Regions from separate parts of the Geodermatophilus sp. SYSU D00758 genome, predicted to be linked through region 2. Evidence: riboswitches for the same ligand, from Rfam matches in the RefSeq annotation. Region 2 holds a riboswitch; the other holds the start of a gene.
What was found. A riboswitch is a leader RNA that binds a small molecule or an ion and turns the genes downstream of it on or off. The one in region 2 is predicted to bind S-adenosylmethionine.
Positions count from the first base shown of each region.

Region 1: it holds a riboswitch for S-adenosylmethionine, as region 2 does, so the genes downstream of both, ACI8AC_RS11255 (bifunctional o-acetylhomoserine/o-acetylserine sulfhydrylase) here and thrC (threonine synthase) in region 2, are expected to answer to the same signal.

Region 1 is NZ_JBJGYK010000012.1:141,569-144,764, forward strand. It holds gene ACI8AC_RS11245 (mechanosensitive ion channel family protein) at 1-702, shown strand, start outside; gene ACI8AC_RS11250 (hypothetical protein) at 699-1,196, shown strand; SAM riboswitch class IV at 1,259-1,374, shown strand; gene ACI8AC_RS11255 (bifunctional o-acetylhomoserine/o-acetylserine sulfhydrylase) at 1,420-2,712, shown strand; gene metX (homoserine O-acetyltransferase MetX) at 2,714-3,196, shown strand, end outside.
Region 2 is NZ_JBJGYK010000013.1:105,715-108,910, reverse strand. It holds gene thrC (threonine synthase) at 1-1,237, opposite strand, end outside; SAM riboswitch class I at 1,250-1,366, opposite strand; gene ACI8AC_RS11765 (HAD family hydrolase) at 1,426-2,247, shown strand; gene ACI8AC_RS11760 (ABC transporter permease) at 2,295-3,173, opposite strand; gene ACI8AC_RS11755 (alpha/beta fold hydrolase) at 3,173-3,196, opposite strand, start outside.

The DNA of each region.
Region 1 (3,196 bases), on a different contig from region 2:
CTGATCGTGCTGATCTACACGATCGCCGTGTTCTTCGTGCTCGACCGGCTGAGCATCCCGGTGACCGGCCTGGTCGCGCCGGCCACGGTGTTGGGCGTGGGCCTCGGCTTCGGCGCCCAGCGGATCGTCGGGGACGTGCTGGCCGGGTTCTTCATCATCACCGAGCGGCAGTACGGGTTCGGTGACGTCGTCTCCATCCAGGTGGTGGGGGGCGGTGACCCGGCCGAGGGCACGATCGAGGACGTCACGCTGCGGATCACCCGGCTGCGCTCGGCGGACGGCGAGGTGGTGACGCTGCCCAACGGGCAGATCGTCAAGGTGGTCAACCTGTCCCGCGACTGGGCGCGCGCGGTCGTCGACGTCCCGGTGCCGACGGCGATGGACGTCACCCGCGTCAACGAGATCCTCCGCCAGGTGGGCGCCGAGGCCTTCCGCGACGAGCGGATGCGCCCCCTGCTGCTCGACCAGCCCAGCGTCATGGGCGTGGAGACCCTCGACCTCGAGCAGGTCAACGTCCGGGTGGTGGCCCGCACCCTGCCCGGCAAGCAGTTCGAGGTGGGCCGCGACCTGCGCGCCCGCATCGTCCACGCCTTCCGCCGCGAGGGCCTCAACCTGCCGACCCCGCCGACCGCGCCGCTGTCCGAGCAGGACGGCGGCCCCGTGCCGCAGCCGGCCGGTACCCGCACGGAGGGAGCCCGATGACCCCCGACGACAAGCTCCGCGGCGCCCCCAGCGTGCGGACCTCGCCGCCCGACGGCGCCCCGCGCCGCTCCGGCCTGCGCGGGATGATCCCGCACCACCTGGGCCGTGCCCGCACCTCCACGGTGGTGCTGGCGCTGCTGTTCGTCTCCCTCGGCGTCCTCTACCTGTACGTGCGGCCGGAGGTCTCCCCCTCCGGGGCGGCCACGCCCGCGGGGGAGCCGGCGCCGGTGACCTCCGAGGCCCCCGCGACGGCGACGACCCCGCCCGAGGAGACCGCCGAGCCGACCGACACCACGGACCCGTCCACCACCGAGCCCAGCACCGAGCCCACCACCGGGCCCACCACCGGGCCCACCACCGGGCCGACGACCAGGACCCCGACCACCCCGGCCCCCGGCTCCCCCGACGACGAGGAGCCGTCGACCACGACCCCGGCCGAGCCCACCGGCCCGGGGACGACGGAGGCACCGGCGGAGCCGACGACCGGCGGCTGACCGGGGCGGGCGCCCGTGACCGGTGTGACGGGCGGATCCCCGGCCTCCTATGATCGCGCCTGGCTCACGAGAGGCAGCGTCAAGCACCTGGCTGGCTGCCCGGCAACCTCGACTCCGTCCGAGGTGCTCCAGGGGAAGAGCCGGCCGGTCGGCGCCCGCCGCCCGGCAAGGACGGAGTCCTCCGTGCGCCGCGGGGTCTCCCGACCGAGAGGAGACCCGGCGCATGACCGACCCGAAGAGCTGGAGCTTCGAGACCCGGCAGATCCACGCCGGCACCAGCCCCGACCCGGCCACCGGCGCCCGCGCGCTGCCGATCTACGCCACCACCGCCTACCAGTTCCGCGACGCCCAGCACGCCGCCGACCTGTTCGCGCTGGCCGAGATGGGCAACATCTACACGCGGATCATGAACCCGACGCAGGACGCGCTCGAGCAGCGCGTCGCGTCGCTCGAGGGCGGCGTCGCCGCGCTCGCGGTCGCCAGCGGCCAGGCCGCGGAGACCCTGGCGATCCTCAACGTCGCCGAGGCCGGCGGCCACGTCGTCGCCTCCGCCTCGCTCTACGGCGGCACCTACAACCTGCTGCACCACTCGCTGCCCAAGCTGGGGATCACCGTCTCCTTCGTCGAGGACCCCGACGACCCGGAGAACTGGCAGTCGCTCGTCCGGGAGAACACCAAGGCGTTCTTCGCCGAGTCGATCGGCAACCCGAAGGGCGACGTGCTCGACATCAGCGCGGTGTCGGAGGTGGCCCACCGCAACGGCGTCCCGCTCATCGTCGACAACACCATCGCCACGCCCTACCTGGTCCGCCCGATCGAGTTCGGCGCGGACGTCGTGGTGCACTCGGCGACCAAGTACCTGGGCGGGCACGGCACCGCGATCGCCGGGATCATCGTCGACTCGGGCAACTTCTCCTGGACCGGCGGGAAGTTCCCCCAGTTCACCGAGCCCGACCCCACCTACCACGGTGTCGTGTACGCCGACCTGGGCGCGCCGGCCTTCGCGCTCAAGGCCCGTGTCCAGCTGCTGCGCGACCTCGGCCCGGCCATCTCCCCGTTCAACGCCTTCCTCGTCGTCCAGGGCATCGAGACGCTGTCGCTGCGCATGGAGCGGCACGTGGCCAACGCCCAGCGGGTCGCGGAGTTCCTCGAGGGCCACGACTCGGTGGACCGGGTGAACTACCCGGGCCTGCCGTCGTCCCCCTGGCACGCGGCGCAGCAGAAGTACGCCCCGCGGGGGGCCGGCGCCGTGCTCACCTTCGAGCTGCACGGCGGCGTCGAGGCCGGCAAGCGGTTCGTCGAGGCGCTGGAGCTGCACAGCCACGTGGCCAACATCGGCGACGTGCGCAGCCTGGTGATCCACCCGGCGTCGACCACGCACTCCCAGCTCACCCCCGAGGAGCAGCTGACCACCGGCGTGACCCCGGGGCTGGTGCGGCTGGCCGTGGGGCTGGAGGGGATCGACGACATCATCGCCGACCTGGAGGCCGGCTTCCGCGCGGCGAAGGGCGCCTGAGGTGGGCGGGGCCCGGGTCGCGGCCTGGGCCCCGCCGCGCCCGGGCGGCTGGCGCGAGGGCGACCCGCCCGGCGACCGGCGGTTCCTGGACCTGGAGGGACCGCTCCGCCTGGAGCGCGGCGGGACCCTCCCGTCGGTCCGGGTGGCGTACGAGACGTGGGGCACCCTCGCCCCCGGCGGCGGCAACGCCGTCCTCGTCGAGCACGCGCTGACCGGGGACAGCCACCTCACCGGGCCGGCCGGTCCCGGCCACCCGACGCCGGGCTGGTGGGCCGGCCTGGTGGGCCCCGGGGCGGCGCTGGACACCGACCGGCTCTTCGTCGTCTGCGCCAACGTGCTGGGCGGCTGCCAGGGGACGACGGGTCCCTCCTCCACGGCCCCGGACGGCGCACCGTGGGGCTCCCGGTTCCCGGTGGTCACCGTGGCCGACCAGGTGGCCGTGGAGGCCGCCCTGGCCGACGCGCTCGGCATCGAGCGGTGGGCC
Region 2 (3,196 bases):
CGAGGGTCTTGAGCCCCTCACCGGTGTTGAGGACGACGGTCTCCCGGCTCGGGTCCAGCCGGCCGTCCTCGACCAGCTGCCGCAGCACCGCCACGGTCACCCCGCCGGCGGTCTCGGCGAAGACGCCGGTGGTGCGCGCGAGGTCGCGGATGCCCTGGACGATCTCGGCGTCGCCCACCCGGCCGACCGAGCCGCCGGTGCGGCGGATGGCGTCGAGCGCGTACGGCCCGTCGGCGGGGTTGCCGATGTTGAGCGACTTCGCGATGCCGGTCGGCTTCACCGGCTTGACGACGTCCCACCCGTTGTCGAAGGCCGTCGCGATCGGGTCGCAGCCGGCCGACTGGGCGCCGAACACCCGCCACTCGGTGCCCTCGACGATGCCGGCCGCGGCCAGCTCGCGGAACGCCTTGTCCACCTTGGTCAGCAGTGAACCCGAGGCCATGGGGATGACGACCTGGGCCGGGATCCGCCAGCCGAGCTGCTCGGCGATCTCGTAGCCCATCGTCTTGGAGCCCTCGGCGTAGTAGGGCCGGACGTTCTGGTTGACGAACGCGGTGTCCTCGAACTCGTCGGTCTCGGCGAGCTCGCTGGTCAGCCGGTTGACGTCGTCGTAGGAGCCCTCGACGGCGACCAGCGTCTGCCCGTAGACGGCCGACTGGACGACCTTGCCCGGCTCCAGGTCGGCGGGGATGAAGACGTAGGAGGGCAGCCCGACCCGGGCGGCGTGCGCGGCCACGGAGTTGGCGAGGTTCCCCGTCGAGGCCGCGGCGATCTTGGTGTACCCCAGGCGGCGGGCAGCGGTGGCGGCCAGGGAGACCACGCGGTCCTTGAACGAGTGGGTGGGGTTGGCCGAGTCGTCCTTGACCCACAGCCCGCCGGTGAGGCCGAGCTCGGCGGCCAGCCGGTCCGCGCGCACCAGCGGCGTCATGCCCGGGTCGAGGGAGACGCGGTCGGCGGGGTCCTGCCCGACCGGCAGGAGGGCCGCGTAGCGCCAGATGTTCTGCGGGCCGGCCTCGATCTGCTCCCGCGTGACGGCCTTGAGCAGGTCGGGGTCGTAGTCGACCTCGAGCGGGCCGAAGCACTCGGCGCAGGCGTGCTCGGCGATCAGGCCGAAGGTCGCGCCGCAGTTGCGGCAGACCAGCCCGCGGGCCGGGCACGGGGGGACGGGGCCACCCGCGCTGGAGTCCGCCTGGAGAGCTGCGTCCGTCCTGGTGGAGCTGGGAGCGGTCAGGGTCATGCGACGACTACCTCCTCATCTTCCCCGCGCCGGGCCGTCGAGCCGGGCGGGACGGAATTGGCACCTTCCGCAGTGCGGCGGTTGCCGGGGCTTCGTCGGGCCGTGTCCCTCTGCCCCTCTGGATGAGTGGAACGGTGGGAGTCTACCCGGGCGGCCGGCGCCCCCGCGGATCCGGCCAGGATGGGCGGGTGAGCGCGCGCATCGTCTACACCGACCTCGACGGCACGATGGTCGGCCCGCGGGGGTCGTTCTGGCACACCGCCGGCCGGGACCTGACCGCCGACCCCGCGGCGGCGCTGCTCGACCTGCACCGGGCCGGCGTGGCCCTGGTGCTGGTCAGCGGGCGGACGTTCGAGCAGGTGGTCGAGGCCGGGCGCATCTTCGCGGCGGACGGCGCCATCGCCGAGCTGGGCTCGGTGGTCAGCTGGGACGCCGGGCGCGGGGTGCACCGGATGACCGGGGAGCTGCCCGCCGCGCACGCCGGCCGTACGCCGATGGAGGTGATGGCCGAGCTCGGCGTCGTCGAGGACCTGGTGGCCGCGCACCCCGGCCGGCTGGAGTGGCACGCGCCGTGGCACGCCACGCACACGACCGACGCGCTGCTGCGCGGCCGGGTGGACCCGCTGGCCGTGGACGCCGACCTGGCCGCCCGCGGGCTGGGCTGGCTGACCCTCAAGGACAACGGGGCGATCCCGGCGACGACCCGCATGACGCTGGCGCCGGACCCGGCCCCGCCGCGGGTCTACCACCTCATGCCGCGCGGCATCTCCAAGGGCTCCGCGATCGCGTGGGACCTCGCGCGGCGGGGGCTGGGCCCGGAGGACGCGGTGGCGATCGGCGACAGCGTCAGCGACCTGGAGATGGCACCCGCGGTCGGCCGGCTGTTCATCACCGCGAACGGGGCGGTCGTCGACGGGATGGCCGACCGGATCGCCGCCGTCCCCAACGCGACCGTGACCGGTGCGCCGATGGGCGAGGGCTGGGCCCAGGCCGTCCGCGCCAGCCTGTGAGCGGAGTGCCACGGGCGCGTTTCCCGCGCCGTGGCACTCCGCTCCTGCTACGACGTGACGTCGCGGCGGGCGAAGTGGCGGAACCCCAGCGCGGTGAAGACCGCCGCGTACACCAGCGACTGGACGACCCCGCGGAAGAGGTCGCCGGAGTCGACGGGGGTCTGCAGGAGGTCGGTCCAGGCGAACTCCTCCGCGGTGGGGAACCAGTCACGGATCGACCCCAGCTGCTCCACCTGGTCGAGGATGGCGAACACGAACATCGTGAACACCGCGCCGCCGACCGCCGCCAGCGGTGCGTCGGTGATCGTGGAGAGCCAGAAGGCCAGGGTGCCGACGACGAGCAGGTGGACGGCGAGGTAGCCGACCATCCCGGTCAGCCGGAGCAGCGCCTCGCCCTGGTCGAGGGTGAGCCCGACCGGTGTCCGCAGGTCGCCGAAGCCGAAGGCGATGCCGCCGGCCACCAGCGCCACGGCGACGAGGGTGACCAGCGCCCCCACCGAGAGCACCAGCGCGGCGTACCACTTCTGCCGCAGCAGGCGGGCCCTCGGGACGGGCGTGGCCAGCGCGTACCGCAGCGAGCCCCACTGCGCCTCGACGGCCACCGTGTCGCCGAAGAACAGCGCGTACACCACGACGAGGAAGAACGACGTCGTGGCGAACAGCACGAACAGCGTGAAGTTCAGGCCGCTGGCCGTGGCGACGTCGACCAGGTTGATCCGGCTGTTCTCCGCCGCCTCCTCGCTGCCGCCCAGCTGCAGGGCGCCGATGAGGATCAGCGGCAGGGCCACCATCAGCGCCAGGACGCCGAGGGTGCGCCGGCGCTTGAACTGGCGGCGCAGCTCCACCGACAGCCGCAGCGTGCGCCCGGGCCGGTACCCGGCGACCGCACCGGTCGCCTGGACCGCGCCTCGCTCGGTCGTCGCCATCAGGCCTCCTCCCCCACCAGCGC